Regions from separate parts of the Streptomyces sp. NPDC013457 genome, predicted to be linked through region 2. Evidence: riboswitches for the same ligand, from Rfam matches in the RefSeq annotation. Region 2 holds a riboswitch; the other holds the start of a gene.

Region 1 (10,968 bases), on a different contig from region 2:
ACCCTGTCCTCCGAACATGCACGTCCAGTGCAGCCAACGACCGATGACGCGGGCGCTGGTCAAGGTGCAGCTGGGGATGGATGCGCTGTTCAGGAGTTCACCGGACCGGACGTCATAGCCGGTCACAGTGCCGTTGCCCGCTTCGTAGACCCAGAGAGTCGTCCCGTCGAGCGATGCCCCCAGGCCCGGCAGTGTGCGTACGGCCGTACCGGTGTCGGTGTCGAGCACCCGGCTCTTGGACGTCCCGTCGAACCCGAACACGTTGGCCACGGTCCAGCGGCCGGAGCTGCCGAGGATCCCGCCGGGTCCGGCATCGACCGCGGTACCGGGAAGCTGAGCGCCCTCGTCCACCCGGTGAACCGGAATGCCCTCGTGGTCGTAGATCAGACGGCCGTCACCCGCCTCCTGGACGGTGGGGCAGCCTTGGTCGATCCGGCATGCCTCGGGCAGTTCGGCAGGGACACGACCGCGATCCTGACGGGCAGCGTAGGCGAGGTCCGACGGCGTGGCGGTCACGGAGCGCGTGTACACCCCTGTCCGCCCGTCCGCGGCGACACCCTCCAGGCTGGTGAGACGGCCCTGCTGGAAGGAGAGGCGCCGGACGACGTTGACGACGTTCCGCGAGGCAACCGCGCTGTCTCGCACGGCCCGGGCTCGTCCGTCGGCATCGGCGGTCACCCTGTACACACCGTAGTCAGCGGTGCCGGGGCCGCCGTCGACCAGCAACCCGCCGTCGGGGGCGCCGACTGCACGACCCGTGGACCGCGCGACGAGGACGCGAGGGGTTCCGCCGGAGAGCGGAACGGCCTCGACGCGCAGGGAGGGGGCGTCGCCGCCCAGGATGCCGTTCAGCGGATCGTGGCGGGCGATGACAAGGTCGTCACCGACCAGCCCGAGGATCGAGCTGTCCTTCTCGTCGGTCACCGGCGTCCTGAGCGGTGCCCGTCCGAGATCGGCACGGTCGTACACCGAGAGCTGGGATCCCTGGCGGTACAGAAGCCGGTCGGGCGTGAGCGCGCTGTCACGCCTCGAGAGCGACACCAGGTCCGGCAGCGCGGTGGCGCGGGCCCGGGTGGTGTCGACCCAGTACGTCCGCCCGTTGAGCCCCAGGACGAGGCCGTCGTCGTCACCCAGCGAGACCGGTATCTCCATGCGGTAGAACCGCTCCGCGGGGGTGCCTTCGACCGTCCGGTCGCGGAGCACGCCGGACCGCGTGTCGAGCACATGCAGCGTGAGGTTCTGCGCCGTCGTGTCCCGGGTCAGGACGTTCCAGCCGAACACGCCGACGAGATCGTGCACGGCCGGCAGCGCCACTGTCCCGGTCTCTCCCGTGACCACGTCCTTGAGCGCGACGACCTTGCCCTCGTCGTCGTAGTCGGCCACGACGTCCGAACCGGTCCCCAGGCTGTAGGACCCATAGGGCGAGGTCGCGTTCGGGTCCACCACCACCGGCTTCGCGGCACCGCCATACGTTCGCCAGGTGTTGCCGACCCCCTCCTCGAAGTGGAGGTACCCGTGCTCGCCCGCGCTCAGCACACCGTTGCGCACAGGGACGACGCTGGAAGCGCCCGGGATGACCACCGCGGGCGCCGAGTCCACCGACTCCACCGGCGTCACCGCCCGGGCGAAGGGCTGGACGGGGCCGAGGACGACACCGGACACGCCGAGGACGGTGGCGGTGAGCAGGGTACTCAGGGGTCTCTTGCCGTACACGGAACTCCTCGGGTCATCGTTCTCTCGGTCCCGGGAGGCGGGGCAGGGAACTCACACGTCCGCACGCGGACGTGCGACAAGAGCCTGCGTTGAACTGCGGCGATACGCCGGTCGGGACATCACACGACCGGCGACCTCAGTGCCCCCCACTGCCGGTCGACCGGATCGTACAAGGCCGCTGATCCCCTCGTTCACCCGGATCCCGGCCCGCCCGGCCTGGCCCGGTCGACCGGCACTCCGCCCCCTACGGCACCCGCACCCGCCCGTACATCACCATGTCCCGTCGTTCCCCGCCCACTTCCTGCCAGGACCGCAGCAGGCCCTCCCGGGCGAAGCCGGCCCGTTCCGCCGTCTTCGCCGACGCCTCGTTCCAGGGTTCGACGAGCAACTGGAGGCGGGGGATGCCCAGTTCACCCATGGCCCACGCACTCAGCGCCGTCAGCGCCGCGCCGGCCGCGCCCTCGCCCCGGCAGGAGGGGGCGACCCAGTAGCCGACGGTCGCGCGGCCCTCGGGGAGGTCGCGGAGCCAGAGGCCGATCATGCCCGCCGGGCGGTCGTCGCGACGGCGGACGATGACGAAGGAGTAGCCCGCTCCCGACTCCGAGCGGTGCCACTGGCGGCGTACGAACCCCTCGCCCTCCGCCTCCGAGTACACCGGCGGGACCGTGGTGGTCAGCGGGATGTACGGGTCCGCCGACGCCTCCTCCACGAGCGGGAGGTCCGCGCGTTCCCAGGGGCGCAGGTCGTACGCCCCCGCGGGCAGCCGCGGCACGTCGAGGCTCACATCGTCCCCAGATAGGCCGCGAGACGGTCGTACTCCTCCTTGACCCCCGCCTCCATCCCCGTCGCCAGCGCCTGGTCGCGGATCTCCGACGACGGCCAGATCGATGTGCTGGTGAGCGCCGTGCCGCCGTCCGGGGTGTCGTCGAAGGTGAGGGTGACATGGACCGGTGGCCCCGGCATGAGCTCGAAGACCTCGGTGTAGACGAGGCGCTCGTTCGGGACGATCTCCTCGTACGTTCCGGAGAAGACGATCTCCCGGCCGTCGGGGGCCTTCTGGCCCCAGCGCCACGCGCCGCCGACCGTGAGGTCGACGTCGGAGATCACCGTGGGCAGGGCCGCCACGCCGTACCACTGGCGCACGTGCTCGGGTTTCGTCCACGCCTCCCAGACACGGGCGGGCGGGGCGTCGAAGGTCCGGGTGATGACCAGCTCGCGGTCGGCCGGTGTCGTCAGCAGCGTGATCATGGATCGCTCCCGCCTTCCGAGAGGCTCCGCTTCCGGGAGTGGCTGACCACCCCCACCCCACCAGCATCACCCCGAACGCCCGAGGGCGGCACCCCCAGCAGGAGTGCCGCCCTCGGTCGCGTACAGCGAGGAACTACCGAGCCGAGGCTCAGAAGTCCATGTCACCGCCCGGCATGCCGCCCGGAGCGGCCGCGGAGGCCTTCTCCGGCTTGTCGGCGATGACGGCCTCGGTGGTCAGGAACAGCGCGGCGATGGAGGCCGCGTTCTGCAGGGCGGAACGCGTCACCTTCGCCGGGTCGATGATGCCCTCGGCGATGAGGTCGACGTACTCGTTGGTCGCGGCGTTCAGGCCGTGGCCGACGGGCAGGTTGCGGACCTTCTCCGCCACGACGCCACCCTCGAGGCCGGCGTTGACGGCGATCTGCTTCAGCGGGGCCTCGAGGGCCAGCTTCACGATCGCGGCACCCGTGGCCTCGTCGCCCGAGAGGTCGGCCTCGAGCTTCTCGAAGACGCTGGAGGCCTGGAGCAGGGCCACGCCACCACCGGCGACGATGCCCTCCTCGACGGCCGCCTTCGCGTTGCGAACGGCGTCCTCGATGCGGTGCTTGCGCTCCTTGAGCTCGACCTCGGTCGCGGCACCGGCCTTGATGACCGCAACACCGCCGGCGAGCTTCGCCAGGCGCTCCTGCAGCTTCTCGCGGTCGTAGTCGCTGTCCGAGTTCTCGATCTCGGCGCGGATCTGGTTGACGCGACCGGCGACCTGCTCGCTGTCACCGGCACCGTCGACGATCGTGGTCTCGTCCTTGGTGATGACGACCTTGCGGGCGCGGCCCAGCAGGTCGAGGCCGGCGTTCTCGAGCTTGAGACCGACCTCCTCGGAGATGACCGTGCCGCCCGTGAGGATGGCGATGTCGTTCAGCATGGCCTTGCGGCGGTCGCCGAAGCCCGGAGCCTTGACCGCGACGGACTTGAAGGTGCCGCGGATCTTGTTGACGACCAGGGTCGACAGGGCCTCGCCCTCGACGTCCTCGGCGATGATCAGCAGGGGCTTGCCCGACTGCATGACCTTCTCCAGCAGCGGGAGCAGGTCCTTCACGGAGGAGATCTTGGAGTTGACGATCAGGATGTACGGGTCGTCCAGGGACGCCTCCATACGCTCCATGTCGGTGGCGAAGTACGCCGAGATGTAGCCCTTGTCGAAGCGCATACCCTCGGTGAGCTCCAGCTCCAGACCGAAGGTCTGGGACTCCTCGACGGTGATGACGCCTTCCTTGCCGACCTTGTCCATCGCCTCGGCGATGAGCTCGCCGATCTGGGTGTCGGCGGCGGAGATGGAGGCCGTGGAAGCGATCTGCTCCTTGGTCTCGACATCCTTCGCCTGCTCGAGCAGGGCGCCGGAGACGGCCTCGACGGCCTTCTCGATGCCGCGCTTGAGGGCCATCGGGTTGGCGCCGGCCGCCACGTTGCGCAGGCCCTCGCGGACGAGCGCCTGGGCGAGGACGGTCGCGGTGGTCGTACCGTCACCGGCGACGTCGTCCGTCTTCTTGGCGACTTCCTTGACCAGCTCGGCGCCGATCTTCTCGTACGGGTCCTCGAGCTCGATCTCCTTGGCGATGGACACACCATCGTTGGTGATCGTGGGGGCGCCCCACTTCTTCTCGAGGACGACGTTCCGGCCCTTGGGGCCAAGGGTGACCTTGACGGCGTCGGCGAGCTGGTTCATCCCGCGCTCGAGACCGCGCCGTGCCTCCTCGTCGAACGCGATGATCTTGGCCATGTGAAGTGGTCCTCCCGGACATGGGGTGGATAACGCTCCAGGACCGCGCCGACGCCCGCGACGGACGGCCTGCGTGCCCTGTGGTTCCTTGCCCCACCTGGCCGCGGACCTCGTCTGCCCGATCCTCGTAAGCACTCTCACCTTCAGAGTGCTAACGCCAATGATTAGCACTCGGCCCATGCGAGTGCAAGCGACTCCCGCAGATCGAGAGAGGCCGCCGCCACCTCCCCGCGCACGCACGAGGGGTCCGCATCCCGGTCAGGATGCGGACCCCTCGGCGTGAGAACGCGTGAGTGCGTACGTGGTGGCCGATCGCGCCGTGCTCAGACGGCGAGCTTGACCATGTCCGCCTGCGGACCCTTCTGGCCCTGCGAGATCTCGAACTCGACCCGCTGACCCTCTTCAAGGGTGCGGTAGCCGTCCATCTGGATCGCGCTGTAGTGGACGAATACATCCGCACCACCGTCGACCGCGATGAAGCCGTAGCCCTTCTCCGCGTTGAACCACTTGACGGTGCCCTGAGCCATGCCTAACTCCCCTATTACTGGCCCTTGCGCGGGACCGCACTTCGCGGACCCGGGTCAGACCCTGCGCCGGAACGCGTCGACCGCGGCTGAATGTATCTGCCCAACTGCCCTCTGCAACAGGTCAATCGGGCGAGAATTCTGGGCATGGCGTAAAGGAGAATTGAGGAGAATTCACTGAATTCCGGGGCAAGTCGGGCCCGGCAAAGCGCGCAGAAGGTACACAACGCACGTGCACTTTGGCTGCTTCTTGTCGCGTGCGGGCGCATTCTCATATGCGTCTGGCACGAGCAGCGGGGGAAAGCCGGGGGGACTTCCCCAACTCTACCGCGCTCAACCATGCAGAATTGCCCCCTCCGCTTCTCTCGCGGAAGGGGCAATTCGGTTACGCCGGGTAACGCGGGGGCGCCGGGACGGCCCTGAGGCCGCCCGTGCCGCGCCGGACGATCAGCCTCCGGCGACGGCCGGGATGATCGAGACGCCGGCGCCGTCCGGCGTCGCCGTCTCCAGGCCCTGCTCGAAGCGGACGTCGTCGTCGTTGACGTAGACGTTCACGAAGCGGCGCAGCTTGCCCTGGTCGTCCAGGACACGGGCCGCGATGCCCGCGTGGTTCTTCTCCAGATCGGCGATGACCTCGGACAGGGTCGCGCCCTCGGCGGCGACCTCGGCCTGGCCGCCGGTGTAGGTGCGGAGGATGGTGGGGATGCGGACCTTCACGCTCATGGGGTGTTCACCTTCGGTGGCTTCGGGCGGGGCGGACGGGGTGCCGGGTGGCGGGTGGCGGGGTGCGGGCGCGGCCGGGTCACCGGCAGCGCCCGCACCTCGGCGGTCGCGGGCGTCAGCCCGCCAGGCCTGCCTCGCGGAACGCGTCCAGGCTCGGGCGGATCGTCGCGGTCGCCTGCGAGGTATCGGCCACCGCGTCCAGCGTCTTGAGGCCGTCACCCGTGTTGAGAACGACCGTGGTGAGGGCCGGGTCGATGAGGCCGGCCTCGACCAGCTTCTTCGTCACGCCGACCGTCACACCGCCCGCCGTCTCGGCGAAGATGCCCTCCGTACGGGCGAGGATCTTGATCGCCTCGACGACCTGCTCGTCGTCGACGTCCTCCACCGCGCCGCCCGTGCGGCGGGCGATGTCCAGGACGTACGGGCCGTCGGCCGGGTTGCCGATCGCCAGCGACTTGGCGATGGTGTTCGGCTTCTGGGGCCGTACGACATCGTGACCGGCCTTGAAGGCGGCCGACACCGGCGAGCAGCCCTCGGCCTGCGCGCCGAAGATCTTGTACGGCTTGTCCTCGACCAGGCCCAGCTTGATGAGCTCCTGCAGACCCTTGTCGATCTTGGTGAGCTGCGAGCCGGAGGCGATCGGGATCACGAGCTGGTCCGGGATCACCCAGCCCAGCTGCTCGCAGATCTCGTACGCGAGCGTCTTGGAGCCCTCGCCGTAGTACGGACGCAGGTTGACGTTGACGAAGCCCCAGCCCTCGCCCAGCGGGTCGCCGATGAGCTCGGAGCAGAAGCGGTTGACGTCGTCGTAGTTGCCCTCGATGCCGACCAGCTCACCGCCGTAGACGGCGGCCATGACGACCTTGCCCTGCTCCAGGTCGTGCGGGATGAACACGCAGGAGCGGAATCCGGCACGGGCGGCGGCGGCGCCGACGGCGCCGGCCAGGTTGCCGGTGGAGGAGCAGGACAGCGTGGTGAAGCCGAAGGCGCGGGCCGCCTCCAGGGCCTGGGCGACGACGCGGTCCTTGAAGGAGTGCGTCGGGTTGCCGGAGTCGTCCTTGACGAAGAGCTTGCCGGGCTCGACACCCAGCTCACGGGCGAGGTTGTCGGCCTGGACGAGCTTGGTCCAGCCGGGGTTCAGGTTCGGCTTCTCGGCGACGTCGGCCGGGACGGGCAGCAGCGGGGCGTAGCGCCAGATGTTGGCGGGGCCGGCCTCGATCTGCTTGCGCAGCGCCTCGGGGTCACCGGTGGGGAGGTCGTACGCGACTTCGAGCGGGCCGAAACAGAGCTCGCAGGCGAAGATCGGGCCGAGCGGGAAGACTTCACCGCATTCCCGGCAGGAAAGGCCCGAAGCGGGACCGAGATCGACGGTCCGGGAGGTTTCGGTGGAAACAGTCTGTACAGCCATGGAGGCGAGGCCCTTTCTCCTCATCTTTCCCATGACGAATGTCGTCATGAGACGGATTTGGCACCTTCCCTAGCCGGGAGCCTCGCTGGCGCGTTGTGTCGCGGACGAGACCGACTGGAGGGTTGCCGGGGCTTCAACGGGCCGTTTCCCTCTGCCCCTCTGGATGAGCGGTATTCGATTGTGTGAAGCGGTTGTCAGACGCGGGTGGGACCCCGACATGCATCGGGCATCCGCGTTGTTCAAGACTGTAACCGAAGGCCCGGAGGGTTGAACCTGCCGTCCGAACCGCGAGATGGAGATCACGTGCTGGAGGAAGTGGAGCGCTGGCTGGGCCGGCGGTCCTGGTCCGTGGCGGACCGTTCGCTCGACCGCATCCTGGCGGCGAAGCACGGGACGACGGTCAGCGTCGTCCTGCCCGCCCTCGACGAGGAGGCGACGGTCGGCGACATCGTCTCCGTGATCCGCCGGGAGCTGATGACCGAGGCGGTGCCGCTCGTGGACGAACTGGTGGTGATCGACTCCGGTTCCACCGACCGTACGGCGGAGTTCGCGGCGGCGGCCGGGGCGCGCGTCGTGGCGCGCGACGCGATCCTGCCCCGGATTCCGGCCGTGCCCGGCAAGGGCGAGGTGCTGTGGCGGTCACTGATGGTGACGCGCGGGGACATCGTCTGCTTCGTCGACGCGGATCTGCGGGACTTCTCCGCGGACTTCGTCACCGGGATCGTCGGCCCGCTGCTCACCGAACCGGACGTCGACTTCGTGAAGGCCATGTACGACCGTCCGCTGGGCGACTCCCCAGGTCAGGGTGGGCGGGTGACCGAGCTGGTGGCACGGCCGCTGCTCAATCTGCACTGGCCGCAGCTGGCCGGCTTCGTACAGCCGCTCGGCGGCGAGTACGCGGCGCGGCGCTCGCTGCTCGAACAGCTGCCGTTCCCGGTCGGTTACGGAGTGGAGCTGGGTCTGCTCGTGGACGCCCTCCACACGGTCGGCCTGGACGCGCTCGCCCAGGTCGACGTCGGCGTCCGCAAGCACCGGCACCAGGACGGCCGCGCGCTGGGCCGGATGGCGGCGGCGATCTACCGGACGGCGCAGCTGCGGCTCTCGCGCGGGCATCTCGTGCGTCCCCGGCTGACACAGTTCGAGCGGGGCGACGACGGCTTCACCCCGCGGACGTACGCGGTGGACACCGAGGAGCGACCGCCGATGATCGACATCACGGAGTACACGCACCGCCGCGTGGCGTAGCGCCGGATGATGATGCTTTTTGCATACATTTCCGTTCTATGCCGTTCACCCCACGAATGACCACGTTGCCGGCGGCGCTCGGCCTCGCCGTCGGCTCACTCGGTTCGCTCGGCTCGCTCACCCTCGCCGCGGCCGGTCCGGCCGCGGCGGACGTGGTGGAGCCCTTCGGCAAACGCTACGAAGCCTCGCTGTACGGCGACTTCACGACCGTCGGCGCCACCGCTGCCGTGACAGCCGGCACCGAGTCCGGGTCCGGGTCCGGCACCGGCTCCGGGACCGCCCGCGTCGTGATCCCGGCCGGCGCCAAGGTCGCGTACGCCCGGCTCTTCTGGGGCGGGCACGACGGCACGTACAGAACGGCCAGCGGGGCCCTGTCGAAGCGGTGCGCCGGCTCCGGTCGCGAGGCCGCGACCACGTCGGGCGACCACGCCACGACCGAACCGCGCATCAAGGTCGGGGCGGGCCCGGAGACGACGGTCTCGATCGACAGCATGGTGACCGACCCGGCCGACATCGGCGGCGCGCACCACTACACGGGCGAGTCGGACGTCACGGCCGCGTTCGCGGGCGTGACCGGCACCGACGCGACGGTCGCGGTCGGCGGCATCTGGACGGCGCGGGGCACGGGCTGTGTGGCGGGCTGGTCCCTGACGGTGGTCCACGAGTTCCCCGGCCCCGAGCCGGCCTTCGCCCCGGAACGGCGGGCCGTCCGCGTCTACGGCGGGCACGTCCTCCAGCGGCCCACCTCCCCCGCGACCACGGTCGCCGTCGACGGCTTCCACCGGACGGCGGGCCGGGCGCGGGCGAGCGTGACGGCCTACGGCGGCGGGAGCACACCGGGCGCCGGCTTCCTCGTGGACGGCAGGAGCGTCACCGCGGCCCACCCCTCCGGTGGCCCGGGCGCCTCCCTCGTCACAGCGTTCGAGATCCCGGAGGGCACCCTTCCGGAGGGCGCCCGTTCGGCGGAGCTGACGTTCACCCCGACGGGCGACACGTACGTGCCCTCCGCGCTCGCCTTCTCCGTACCGGTGCCCGACCTGGAGATCACCAGGACGGCGAACCCGCGGAAGGTGAAGCCGGGCGACACCGTCACGTACACGATCACGGCGAAGAACACCGGCCGCCTCGACCATCAGGACGCCCGGTTCAGCGACGACCTGACGGGCACCCTGGACGACGCCGTCTACAACGGCGACGCGAAGGCGTCGATCGGCGCCGCGACGTACGACGGACGCTCGATCGCCTATACGGGCGACATTCCGGCGGGCGCGACGGCGAGGATCACCTACTCGATGACGGTCGACGACCCGGTGCGCGGTGACGGCAGGCTGACGAGTGGCGTCGAGGCCGCGTCACCGCGCACGAACTGCGGTCCGGGCAGCGAGGATCCGGCCTGTGCCGGGACCCCGGTCATCGCCCTGCCGAAGCCGAGCGCGACGCCCACGCCCACGCCGACGCCCACGCCGACGCCGACTGCCACGACCACAGGGACCCCGACTCCGGCTCCGACCCCGACCCCGAAGCGGACGGACCCGGTGGACCCGAAGGCCCCGGAAAACCCGGAGGATCCGGACGCCACCGCATCGTCCTCGCCGACCGGGGCTCCGACCCCGACCCCGTACCCGTACCCGGATCCGAGCGAGCCCGAGGTCGGGCTGCTCGCCGCCCCCGCCACCCACGAGCCGCGCACGACCGCCCCCCACGGCCCGCACGGCCCCGGCGGCACGATGGCCGAGACCGGATCGAGCGGCGAGCGGCTGTGGCTGCTCGGCGGTCTCGCACTCGCCCTGGCGGCCACCGGTGTGGTGGCCAAGGCGGCCCTCCGCGGGCGCCGCGAGCCATGAGGCGTGGATTCGCCAGACTTGTATACGTACGTTTGAGCGTTTACGTGACGGGCTAGGTTCGCGACATGGCTTCTGTGCTCGTGGCGTCCAACCGGGGTCCGGTCTCGTATGCCCTCGCCGCCGACGGGACGCTCACCGCCCGGCGCGGCGGGGGCGGTCTCGTCTCCGGGCTGAGCGCCGTGTCCTCCCAGGACAGCGTGTGGGTGTGCGCGGCGCTCGGGGACGGCGACCGCGAGGCGGTGCGGCGCGGGGTGACCGAGCCCGGCGTGCGCATGCTGGGCATCGCCCCCGAGGTGTACGCCGACGCGTACAACGGGATCGCGAACTCGGTGCTGTGGTTCCTCCACCACCATCTGTACGACGTGCCCCACGAGCCGGTCTTCGACGCGGAGTTCCGGCGCCGCTGGGAGTCGTACCGCGTCTACAACCGGGCCTTCGCCGAGGAGCTGGCGGCCCGGGCCGACGAGGGCGCGGCGGTCCTGGTGC
Region 2 (10,968 bases):
CTCGTGCGGACGATGTACGAGCACGCCAACGTGATCGAGGTGCCCGGCCCCTCCGTCGACATCGTCGGCACCGGCGGCGACGGCGCGAAGACCGTCAACATCTCCACCATGTCGGCGATCGTCGTGGCCGGCACCGGCGCGAAGGTCGTCAAGCACGGCAACCGCGCCGCCTCCAGCGCCAGCGGCGCCTCCGACGTCCTGGAGAAGCTCGGCGTCAACCTGCAGCTCACCCCGCAGCGTGTGGTCGAGGTCGCGGAGGAGGCGGGGATCACCTTCTGCTTCGCGGTGAAGTTCCACCCGGCGCTGCGCCATGTGGCCGCGGCCCGCAAGGAACTGGGCATCCGGACCACGTTCAACTTCCTCGGTCCGCTCACCAACCCCGCCCGCGTCAGGGCGCAGGCGACCGGTGTGGCCGACGCCCGGATGGCCCCGATCATGGCCGGTGTGCTCGCCGAGCGCGGCTCCTCGGCGCTGGTCTTCCGCGGCGACGACGGCCTGGACGAGCTGACGACCACGGCCACCTCCCGGGTGTGGGTCGTACGGGACGGCGCGGTGCGCGAGGAGGCCTTCGACCCGCGGGACGTCGGCATCGAACTCGTACCGGTGGAGGCGCTGCGCGGCGCCGACGCCTCGTACAACGCCGATGTCGCCCGCCGGCTGCTCGCGGGCGAGACCGGTCCCGTACGGGACGCGGTACTGCTCAACTCGGCGGCGGCGCTCACGGCCCTGGAGCCGGGCGCGGGCACCCTGGCGGAGCAGCTGCGCGAGGGAATCACGCGGGCGGCCGAGTCGATCGACTCGGGGGCGGCCAGGCAGGCGCTGGAGCGCTGGGTCGCGGCCAGCAACAGGTAGCGGCGCCGGGCGCGCCCCGTTCCGCCATCCGGAACGGGGTTGCGCACCGGCGATCACGTGGCATACGTTCAGTGCCAGGTCATGAGTGACAGCCTCGAAGCCCCGGCTGGCTGTCCGGCAACCCTCCGTCCGTGGCGGGGTGCCCCGGGTGAAGACCAGGCCGTGGACAGCAAGGTCCGCGGCAAGCGCGGACCCCTGCACACCCTGGGGTCCTGGTCCTCAAGGGAGCAGTCTCGTGAGCAAGCGAATGCGCTAGGGCCCTTCGGCCCCGTTTCCCCACCCTCCGTACGAACACCGTGCGTCGAGGCAACACCCGTGTGAGGCACCCTCCTTCGCGCTGCCCCGCGGGCCCTTCGCTGACCTTCCCCCTCAGGAGACACCGCCATGTCCGCGTACCCGAACGCCGCCGCCACCACGAACGCCGCCGTGACCGCAGTCCCCTCCGCCGCCACCGACTCCGAGGCCGGAGACCCCTGCTGCGCCGCCCCGCTCCCGGTCCTCGGGCGGGACGTCACCGTTCCCCTCGTGACCGGGGGCGAGGTCACCTACGCCGCGCTCGACTACGCCGCCAGCGCGCCGGCCCTGCAGCGGGTCTGGGACGACGTCGCCGCCTACGCCCCGTACTACGGCAGCGTCCACCGCGGCGCCGGGTACCTCTCGCAGCTCTCCACCGACCTCTTCGAGAGCAGCCGCGTCACCGTCGCCGAGTTCCTCGACTGCCGCCCCGCCGACCAGGTCGTCTTCACCCGCTCCACCACCGACTCGCTCAACCTGCTCGCCGCCGCGCTCCCCGCCGGCTGCGAGGTCTTCGTCTTCGAGACCGAGCACCACGCCTCGCTCCTGCCGTGGAGGGACGCGCGCGTCACCTACCTCAACGCCCCGCGTACGCCCGCCCAGGCCGTCGAGACCCTGGAGCGCGCCCTCGCCGACCGTGACCCCTACGGCCCCGCGCTCGTCTGCGTCACCGGCGCCTCCAACGTCACGGGCGAGCTGTGGCCGGTCCGGGAACTGGCCGCCGCCGCCCACGCCCACGGCGCCCGGATCGTCCTCGACGCCGCCCAGCTCGCGCCCCACCACCCGGTCTCCGTACAGGAGTTGGACGTGGACTGGGTGGCCTTCTCCGGCCACAAGCTGTACGCCCCCTTCGGCTCGGGAGTCCTCGCGGGCCGCGCCGACTGGCTCCAGGACGCCGAGCCCTACCTCGCCGGCGGGGGTGCGTCCAAGAAGGTGAGCCGACGGGTCGCCGGGGAAGGGGCCGGAGGAGTGGACGTCGAGTGGCACACCACCGCCGCCCGCCACGAGGCCGGTTCGCCGAACGTCATCGGCGTCTACTCCATCGCCTCCGCCTGCAAGGCGCTCACCGAGGCCGGGTTCGACTCCCTCGTCGCCCGTGAGCAGCACCTCGTCGCCACCGTCCGGGAGGGGCTCGCCGTGGTCCCGGAGGTCAAGGTGCTCTCGCTCTTCGGCGAGGAGGCTCCGCGCGTCGGTGTCCTGTCCTTCGTCGTCGAGGGCTGGAACAGCTCCCACTTCGCCGCCGCGCTCTCCGCCGAGTACGGCATCGGCGTCCGCGACGGCCTCTTCTGCGCCCACCCGCTCGTCCGCACCCTGCTCGGCAGCGACCCGCAGACCCAGGGCGAGTGCGGAGCCCCCGAGGCCGCGCCCGGCGAGAAGTCGCTCAACGCCATCCGCGTCAGCTTCGGCGCCGGTACGCCCGACGAGCACGTGGAGCGTTTCGTACGGGCCGTGAAGGAGCTCGTCCGGGACGGCGCGCAGTGGAAGTACCGCACCGAGGACGGCCGTTGCGTCCCGGACCGCGGCTGAACACTCACTCGTACGGGTGAAGGGGGCCGCCTGCCGCGGCCCCCCCCCCGCGTCAGGACTCCAGGCCGATCGCGAAGGCCGCTTCGAGGTCGTGCTGGGAGTACGTCCGGAAGGCCACGTGCGTGTCCGTCGCCTCCACGCCCGGGATCTTGCTGATCCGGCCGGGGATGACGTCCGCGAGGTCGTCGTGCCGCGGCACGCGGACCATGGCGATCAGGTCGTACGTACCGGTCACCGAGAAGACCTCGCTGACGCTGTCGAGCGCGGCGATCGACTCCGCGATCTCGGGGATGCGGTCCACGCTGGTCTTGATGAGCACGATCGCGGTGATCACGGCTGGCTTTCTCCCTCGGTCGCCGCGGCTGGGGACTTCACTGTATCCCCACCTCGGTAGCGGACCCAGGCGTAGAGGAAGCCGACGGCGAAGCCCACCACATGGGCCAGATAGGCGACACCGGGGCCCGCCCCGGCCGAGCGGGCCGCGAGCCACTGGAGCGCGAACCAGAAGACGAGCACGATCCAGGCGGGGAACCGCAGCGGCAGGAAGAACAGGAACGGGAACAGGCTCGTCACCCGGGAGCGCGGGAAGAGGTAGAGGAACGCCCCGAGCACCCCCGAGATCGCCCCCGACGCCCCGACCAGCGTCTGCTCGCTGCTCGCGTACGCCGCCGCGTAGCCGAGCAGCGCCAGATAGCCGCAGCCCGCGTAGAAGAGGGCGAAGCCGAGCGCCCCCATCCGCTCCTCGGCCATCGCGCCGAAGACGAACAGGAACAGCATGTTCCCGAGCAGGTGCAGCCAGCTGCCGTGGACGAAGAGGGCGGTCAGCGGGGTGACGAGCGTGCCCGGTTCACCGCTCATCAGCTCGGCCGGCACGACCCCCCAGCGGTGGAAGTACGCGCTCTGCGCCGCCAGGGCCCGGTCCCCGGTCCCGTAGGAGGGGTCGAGGCCCGACACCGGGCTGATCAGGAACGTGAGGCAGCAGGCGGCGATCAGGGCGTACGTCACAGTGGGCCCGCTCCAGGCTCCCCGGCACGCCCCGAGCGCCGCCTCCCGCCATGCGATGCGCCGCCTGTCGATCATGGACAGATCATGGCGTAACGGTGCCCACCTGGACAGAGTGCCTCGCCGCGACACGGGGTACCCGCGAGGCCGTAGGGTTACGGGCAGTACCTCCGCAGTTCAATGGCGCACCGCGGCACCCGCATCCGCATCACGCACATGAAAGAGGACGGCACGATGACGACGGTTCCCCTGCCGACCGCCGAGACCCGCTGGCGCTGCACCCTGTGCGGCAACCTGACCCGGTTCGATGTGACCCGGTCCTCCAAGGTCGTCGAGTACGTCCATCTGGATCTCGCGGGAGAGCCGAAGGTCGAGGAGCGCGAGGTGGTCAGTGAGACCATCGAGTCGGTCCGCTGCCGCTGGTGCAACGCGGTGGACCAGATCGAACTGGTGGACAGGCCCGGCACCGCTTCCTGACGGCGGCGGTGCGCAACACGATGGGGTGACGCAACGTGGAGCAGCCCGCGCACGGTGGTGAACCGGCCGGCGCGGCAGGTGACGCTGCCGAGGCGCTCGACCGCCCGCTGCCGGACGGCGTACGGCGGCGGGTCGTCGCGCTGGTCTCGGACGCCTTCGGCGGGCTGACCGTCGCGGAGCTTCCGGCCCCCCTGAGGCAGTACGCCCGCTTCACCGCGAGCCGGCGGGCCAAGTTCGCGGGCAACGCCATGGCCGCCGCCCTGGAGAGCGATCCGCTCTTCCGGCAGCGGATCGGCGAGCGGTTCAAGGAGGCGCAGCCCGAGCTGGCCGGGGCCGTCGAGACCGGCGCCCCGCCCGCCGCCGCCGACCCCGTCGACGTCGCCGCGGCCGCCTACGTGCTGCGCCCCGCCGGCTGGGTCAAGCTGGTCGCCGCCGCGGGCGAGGAGGCCCAGCGGGCCGACGCCGAGCGCGCCGACGAGGCAGGCCGGCGCGAGCTGGAGCGGCTGCGCGAGGAGGTCGCCGCAGCCAGGGACCGCGGGCGTGCGGAGACCGAGGAACTGCGCCACGACCTGGAGGCGGCGCGCAGGGAAGCCGAATCGCTTCACCGCAAGCTGCGCAGCGCGCAGAGCGATGTGAAGCGCGGCGAGGCGGCGCTGCGCCGCACCCACGCCGAGATCGACACGATCAAGGCGGAGGCCGCGGCGCAGGTTTCGGCCGCGGAGAGCGAGACCCGCCGTCTCAAGGCCCGCCTCGGTGAGGTCGAGGCCGCCCTGGAGGCGAGCCGCCGGGCCGCCCGTGAGGGGCGCTCGGTGGAGGACATGCGGCTGCGGCTGCTGCTCGACACGGTGCTCGACGCCGCGCAGGGGCTGCGCCGCGAACTGGCCCTGCCGCCCGTCTCCGTCCACCCCGCCGACACCGTCGACGCGGTGGAGCCCGGACGGATGTCGCCGAAGGACATCGCCGCCCGCGCGCTCTCCGAGACCGACCCGGCGCTCCTGGACCAACTCCTGGCGCTGCCCCAGGCGCATCTGGTCGTGGACGGCTACAACGTCACCAAGACCGGCTATCCGACCATGCCGCTGGAGAAGCAGCGGCTGCGGCTGCTGGGCGGGCTGTCCACGCTCGCGGCCCGCTCGGGCGCCGAGGTCACCTGTGTGTTCGACGGGGCGGAGCTCGCGGCGCCGGTGCTCCTCGCCCCGCCGCGCGGGGTGCGGGTGCTCTTCTCCAAGCCGGGCGTGACGGCCGACGAGTTGATCCGTCAGCTGGTGCGCGCCGAGCCGCCGGGCCGTCCGGTCGTCGTGGTCTCCACCGACCGTGAGGTGGCCGACGGGGTGGCCAAGGCCGGGGCGCGTCCGGTCGCGTCCGCCTTGTTGCTGAAGCGGCTTTCGCGCGCCTCGTGATATCTCGTAACTCCTGGGCCTAATGCCCGAATTCTGGAGGGCGTACGGTCAAGTGGCCGTTACTGCCCGTGTGGTGTGTGTAAATAAAGTGCCGCGTGAGCGAGATTTTGCTCATGAGGATTTGAACTGATCACAAGATGGTCACTAGGGTCGGGCCTCGAACCTCCGCGCGGTTGATCATCCATCCGGGATGGCAGCGGAGGAACCGCCTGCCGCAGCCTGGTTGGGCGGCTCGAGGAAGAAGGAGATCGCCTTCGTGGCGTCCCACCGTCGTCCCAAGCAGCCGAGCCGCACCCGCGTGACCGTGCTCACCGCGACCGCCGCCGCGGCCGTCGCGCTCTCCGTCCAGTCCGGCGCCCAGGCCGCCCCCAAGCCGAAGATCGACGACGTCAAGTCGAAGGTCGACAAGCTGCACCACGAGGCCGAGGAGGCCACGGAGCAGTACAACCTGGCCGAGGAGCGCCGCGGCAAGCTGCAGAAGGAGATCGGCGCCCTGCAGGACAAGGTGGCGCGCGGTCAGCAGGAGCTCAACACCCTGCGGGACAACATCGGTTCGGTCGCCAGCGCGCAGTACCGCTCCGGTGGCATCGACCCGGCGCTCCAGCTCTTCCTCTCCTCCGACCCGGACACCTACCTCGACAAGGCGTCCGCGATCGACCAGCTCGGCGCCAAGCAGGCCGACGTGCTCCAGTCGATCCAGTCCAAGCAGCGCACGCTCGCCCAGCAGCGCGCCGAGGCGACGACGAAGCTCGCCGACCTCGAGGACGTCCGCAAGACCCTCGGTGAGAAGAAGAAGGCCTACCAGGGCAAGCTCGCCGAGGCGCAGAAGCTGCTCAACACCCTCACCGCCGCCGAGCGCGCCAAGATGCAGGCCGAGGAGCAGCGCGCCAGCCGCGCCGCCGGCGACCGCGTCGACCTCGGCAACGAGGTCCCGGCCTCGCAGCGCGGTGCCGCCGCGCTCAGCGCCGCCGCCACCCAGATCGGCAAGCCGTACGTCTCCGGCGCCGAGGGCCCCAACTCGTACGACTGCTCCGGTCTGACGCAGTGGGCCTACCGCCAGGCCGGCGTAGGGATCAGCCGTACCACCTACACCCAGCAGAACGACGGCGTGAAGATCGGCCGCAGCCAGCTCAAGCCGGGCGACCTGGTCTTCTTCAACGGCCTTTCGCACGTGGGCCTGTACGCCGGCAACGGGCAGATCCTGCACGCTCCCAAGCCCGGTGCGTCGGTCCGCTACGAGTCCATGAGCTACATGGGCACCTTCCAGTTCGGCGTGCGCATCTGACGCATCCGCCGCGCTCCGACGTGACGCCCAATCGGGTGGAATGTCGCATCTCTCGATGACGTGACGCCCCGCCGGTGACCTGTGGTCTCCGGCGGGGCGTCACTTTGCGTGTCGGGAAGCTTCGTTGGACGGAGAGTGATCACCGGCTACTGTCTGCCGCGCCAGTCTGGGCAACACCGAACGGAGCGCGATACGTGGCGTCCCACCGACGACCCGCGAGGGTCACCGTCCTGACCGCCGCCGCGGCCACCGCGGCCACGGCCTTCGGAGCCGTCCCGGCGAGCGCCGATCCGAGCGGCACCGCGGAGACGACCCGCGCCACCGTCGACCGGCTCTTCGAGGAGGCCGAGAAGGCCACCGAGGGCTACAACAGGGCCGACGAGCGGGCGGACGAGCTGCGCAGGACGGTCTCCCGGGCGAAGGACAGCGTGGCGCGCGGCCAGGAACGCGTCAACCGCATGCGGGGCGCGCTCGGTTCGGTGGCCGGAGCCCAGTACCGCTCCGGCGGGATGGACCCCGCGCTCGCGCTGCTGCTCTCCTCCGACCCCGACTCCTACCTCGACCGGGCCTCCGTCCTGGACCGGGTGACCGACCGGCAGAGCGTGGCGCTCGGCCGGCTCCAGCACGAGCTGCGCCGGCTGAACCAGGAGCGGACCGAGGCCGGTCGGCTCCTCGTCGAGCTGGAGCGCAGCCGCACTCAGGTCGCCCGGCACAAGCGCACCGTCGAGCGCAAGCTCGCCGAGGCCCGCCGGCTGCTGCAGTCGCTGACGGACGAGGAGCGGGCGGCGTTCGAGGGCCGGGCCGACCGCTCGGGCCGGGACGCACTCGCCGGGGAGCTGCCGCCCCTCGCCGATCTCGGCCCGGCCTCCTCGCGCGCCGCCGCCGCGGTGGTCGCCGCCCGCAGCGCCATCGGCAAGCCGTACGTGTGGGGCGCGACGGGGCCGTCCGCCTTCGACTGCTCCGGCCTGATGGTCTGGTCGTACCGGCAGGCCGGCATCAGCCTCCCGCGGACCTCGGCGGCCCAGCGGAACGCGGGCCGGCGGGTGCCGCTCTCGCAGGCGCAGCCGGGCGACCTCGTCACGTACCGCGGCGACGCCAGCCACGTCGGGATCTACGCGGGCGACGGACAGGTCATCCATGCCCCGTATCCCGGCGCGCGGGTGCGCTACGACCCCGTCGGGATGATGTCCCACGTGACGGTGACGCGGGTCTGACCGGACGCCTGTCCGGTCGCTTGCCCGTACGATCGGTGCGTGGCAGGTCAGGGGTGTGGAGCGGTGCGACGGGCGGCGGCCTGTCTGGCGGCCGTCCTGCTCGCCCTCACCGGCTGCGCGGCGCCGGAGGTCTCCGATCCGGCGCCCGAGGAGATCCGCACCCTCCTCGACCGGCACGCGCGGGCGCTGCTCGCCCGCGACGAGACGGCGTACGCGGCGGGGCTCGACCCGGCGTTCGCGCCCACCGCGCTCAGGGAGTACGACCGGCTCACGGAGGTGCCGCTCGCCTCGTGGGGCTACCGCGTGACGGATGTCGACCGGGCGGGGGAGGACCGGGCGACGGTCCGCGCCGAGCTCAGCCACCGGATCGCCGGCTACGACTCCGGGCCGGTCACCAGCGAGCGCGTCCTGGACCTGACGGAACGCGACGGCCGGTGGTACGTGACCGGTGAACGGCCCGCCGAGGGCGCCACCCAGCAGCTGTGGCAGCAGGGCGAGGTGGACGCGGTACGAGGAGCGCGCAGCCTCGTCCTCGGCGTCGGGCAGCCGGAGGAGCGCCTGAAGGCCGTCGCGGCGGCGGCCGACCGGGCGGTGCCCGCGGTCTCGTCGGCCTGGGCCGGCACGTGGGCGGGCCGGGTGGTGGTCCTCGTCCCCGCCTCGCTGGACGCCATGGGCGGGCTGCTCGGGGCGCCCGCGGCCTCGTACCGGGGGATAGCGGCGGTCACGACCGGGGAGGTCGGCGGCGGGCCGGACGCGCCCGCGGACCGGGTGATCGTCAACCCCGAGGCGTACGGGGTCCTCGGGGGCTTCGGGCAGCAGGTCGTCCTCACGCACGAGACGACCCACGTGGCCACCCGCGCCACCACCTCCGCGTCCACTCCGGTCTGGCTCTCCGAGGGCTTCGCCGACTGGGTCGCGTACCGGGGCACGGGCCGCACGGCCGCCCAGGCGGCCCCGGAGCTGCGCCGCGCGGTCGGCGCCGGCGACGTCCCCCCGGCCCTGCCGGACGACAAGGCCTTCGCCTTCGGCAGCGACGCCGACGCCCTGGCCCGCGCCTACGAGGGCGGCTGGCTGGCCTGCGCGCTGATCGCGGAGCGCTGGGGCGAGGCGAAGCTCACCGCCTTCTACCGCGCGGTGGGCGCCCACCCGCAGCGCGAGGGCGCGACGGAGAAGGCCCTCGCCGAGGTCCTCGGCACGACCCCCGGGGAGTTCACGACGGCCTGGCGGGACTATGTGCGGGACCGCCTGGCGTAGGACCGGCCGGGGCGCTCAGGTGCGGGCGTCCAGCTCGCGCGGCCGCCGGCGCGCTCTCGTGCCCGTCACTCAGCCGACCGGCAGGCTCCGCGCGCGCTCCGGTTCCGGCTCCGCCTGAGCCGGGATCTTCACCGGGGTGAGCCGCGGTTCGGTGACCGTCTGCTGCCAGAGGACGCGACAGGCCGAGACCGACGCGGCGACCAGCAGCCCGTTCCTTATGAGCAGCAGTGCGATGCCCAGCGGATCGCTGTCCGTGACATGCGAGAACCACACCGGGAACTCGAACTGCGTCACCGCCGTCGCCCACACCACCAGATGCGCAGGACGCTGCATCCGGCTCGCCCGGTACGCCAGGCACACCGCGGCCAGACCCACCAGCCACAGCATGTACTGCGGGCTGATCACCCGGCTCGTGGTGGTGAACAGCAGCACCGCCACGAACGCCGCGTCCGCGGGGGTCGTCGACGCGAACTGCCGGGCGCGTATCCGCCACACGAGCAGCCAGCAGAAGGCGGCGACGGTCAGACCCATCGCGACCGTGGCGACGGAGGAGACGTACGGGCCGAGGAACTCGATCGAGCCGTAGTTCATCTGTGCCACGCCGTCCCAGCCGAGATGCCGGGCCACGTGGAAGACCATCGCGCCCAGGGACTCCAGTTCGAGCCCCCGATCACGCTGGTACGTCAGGAAGGCCAGCGCCCCGGGCGCCGCGAGCACGCACAGGAGCAGGAGCCCGGCCGCCGCACCGGCCGCCGTCGACCACGAACGGAACGTCGCACGGCCGCGGGGCGTACCCGCGAGCACCAGCGCCGGCCAGACCTTCAGCATCGCCCCGAAGCCCGCCAGGGCGCCGAGGACGCGCGGCCGGTGGACGCCGGCGAGCAGCGCGGCCACCGCCACCGCGGTGACCATCAGGTCGTAGCGGGCGTACGCGGTGGGGCCGAGCAGCGGCACGCCCGCGATCCAGATCCAGGCGCCGTGCCGGCTCCGGCCGCGCCGCCGGCCCGTGTACATCAGCAGCGCGAAGACGAGCGCGTCGCAGAGGAAGGCGAGGACGAAGAAGGCCGCGGAGTAGCCGAGGAACGGCAGCACCGCGGGGGAGAGGATCGCGAGGGCGGCGAGCGGCGGGTACTGCCAGGTCACGTCGTCCAGCGGGTACGTGCCGGTCTTCAGGACGTCGAACCAGCCCTGGTAGATCTGCTCGATGTCACTGGTGATGTCCGGCCCCGGGACCGTGACGACCTTGAAGACACAGAGGAGCAGAACGACCCGGGTGATCCCCCAGAGCACTATGGGGTTTCTTCTCGCGCGCTCGGCAGCCGTACCCAGTACGCCCGTCATGCCTACCTCGTCCCATCCTGTCGGTCTGTTCGGTCCGCGTCCGCGGACGGGTGGTGTTGCCGGGCGGGGGGTGCCGTCACGTACATTCGGCGACGATGCACAAGACCCTGATCGTAACCAACGACTTCCCGCCCCGACCCGGTGGAATCCAGGCGTTCCTGCACAACATGGCGCTGCGTCTGGATCCAGAGAAGATCGTGGTCTACGCCTCCACGTGGAAGCGCAGCCGCGAGGGGATCGAGGCGACCGCCGCGTTCGACGCCGAGCAGCCTTTCACGGTCGTGCGGGACAGCACCACCATGCTGTTGCCCACACCTCGGGT

What was found. Region 2 has a riboswitch for S-adenosylmethionine ahead of ACF1G2_RS09930 (aminotransferase class V-fold PLP-dependent enzyme). Riboswitches for the same ligand answer to the same signal wherever they lie in the genome.
Region 1: another riboswitch for S-adenosylmethionine. It lies ahead of thrC (threonine synthase); the one in region 2 lies ahead of ACF1G2_RS09930 (aminotransferase class V-fold PLP-dependent enzyme).

What each region holds. Positions count from the first base shown of each region.
Region 1 is NZ_JBICBL010000009.1:137,702-148,669, reverse strand. Features, by position in the region: gene ACF1G2_RS24780 (FG-GAP-like repeat-containing protein) at 1-1,713, opposite strand, end outside; gene ACF1G2_RS24775 (GNAT family N-acetyltransferase) at 1,958-2,497, opposite strand; gene ACF1G2_RS24770 (SRPBCC family protein) at 2,494-2,961, opposite strand; gene groL (chaperonin GroEL) at 3,110-4,738, opposite strand; gene ACF1G2_RS24760 (cold-shock protein) at 5,062-5,265, opposite strand; gene ACF1G2_RS24755 (MoaD/ThiS family protein) at 5,710-5,985, opposite strand; gene thrC (threonine synthase) at 6,101-7,417, opposite strand; SAM riboswitch class I at 7,411-7,563, opposite strand; gene ACF1G2_RS24745 (glucosyl-3-phosphoglycerate synthase) at 7,697-8,638, shown strand; gene ACF1G2_RS24740 (hypothetical protein) at 8,695-10,482, shown strand; gene ACF1G2_RS24735 (trehalose-6-phosphate synthase) at 10,548-10,968, shown strand, end outside.
Region 2 is NZ_JBICBL010000003.1:241,168-252,135, forward strand. Features, by position in the region: gene trpD (anthranilate phosphoribosyltransferase) at 1-852, shown strand, start outside; SAM riboswitch class IV at 930-1,046, shown strand; gene ACF1G2_RS09930 (aminotransferase class V-fold PLP-dependent enzyme) at 1,237-2,673, shown strand; gene ACF1G2_RS09935 (Lrp/AsnC family transcriptional regulator) at 2,726-3,007, opposite strand; gene ACF1G2_RS09940 (rhomboid family intramembrane serine protease) at 3,004-3,753, opposite strand; gene ACF1G2_RS09945 (hypothetical protein) at 3,910-4,152, shown strand; gene ACF1G2_RS09950 (NYN domain-containing protein) at 4,188-5,552, shown strand; gene ACF1G2_RS09955 (NlpC/P60 family protein) at 5,809-6,837, shown strand; gene ACF1G2_RS09960 (NlpC/P60 family protein) at 7,032-8,051, shown strand; gene ACF1G2_RS09965 (hypothetical protein) at 8,091-9,305, shown strand; gene ACF1G2_RS09970 (glycosyltransferase 87 family protein) at 9,375-10,646, opposite strand; gene ACF1G2_RS09975 (glycosyltransferase family 4 protein) at 10,742-10,968, shown strand, end outside.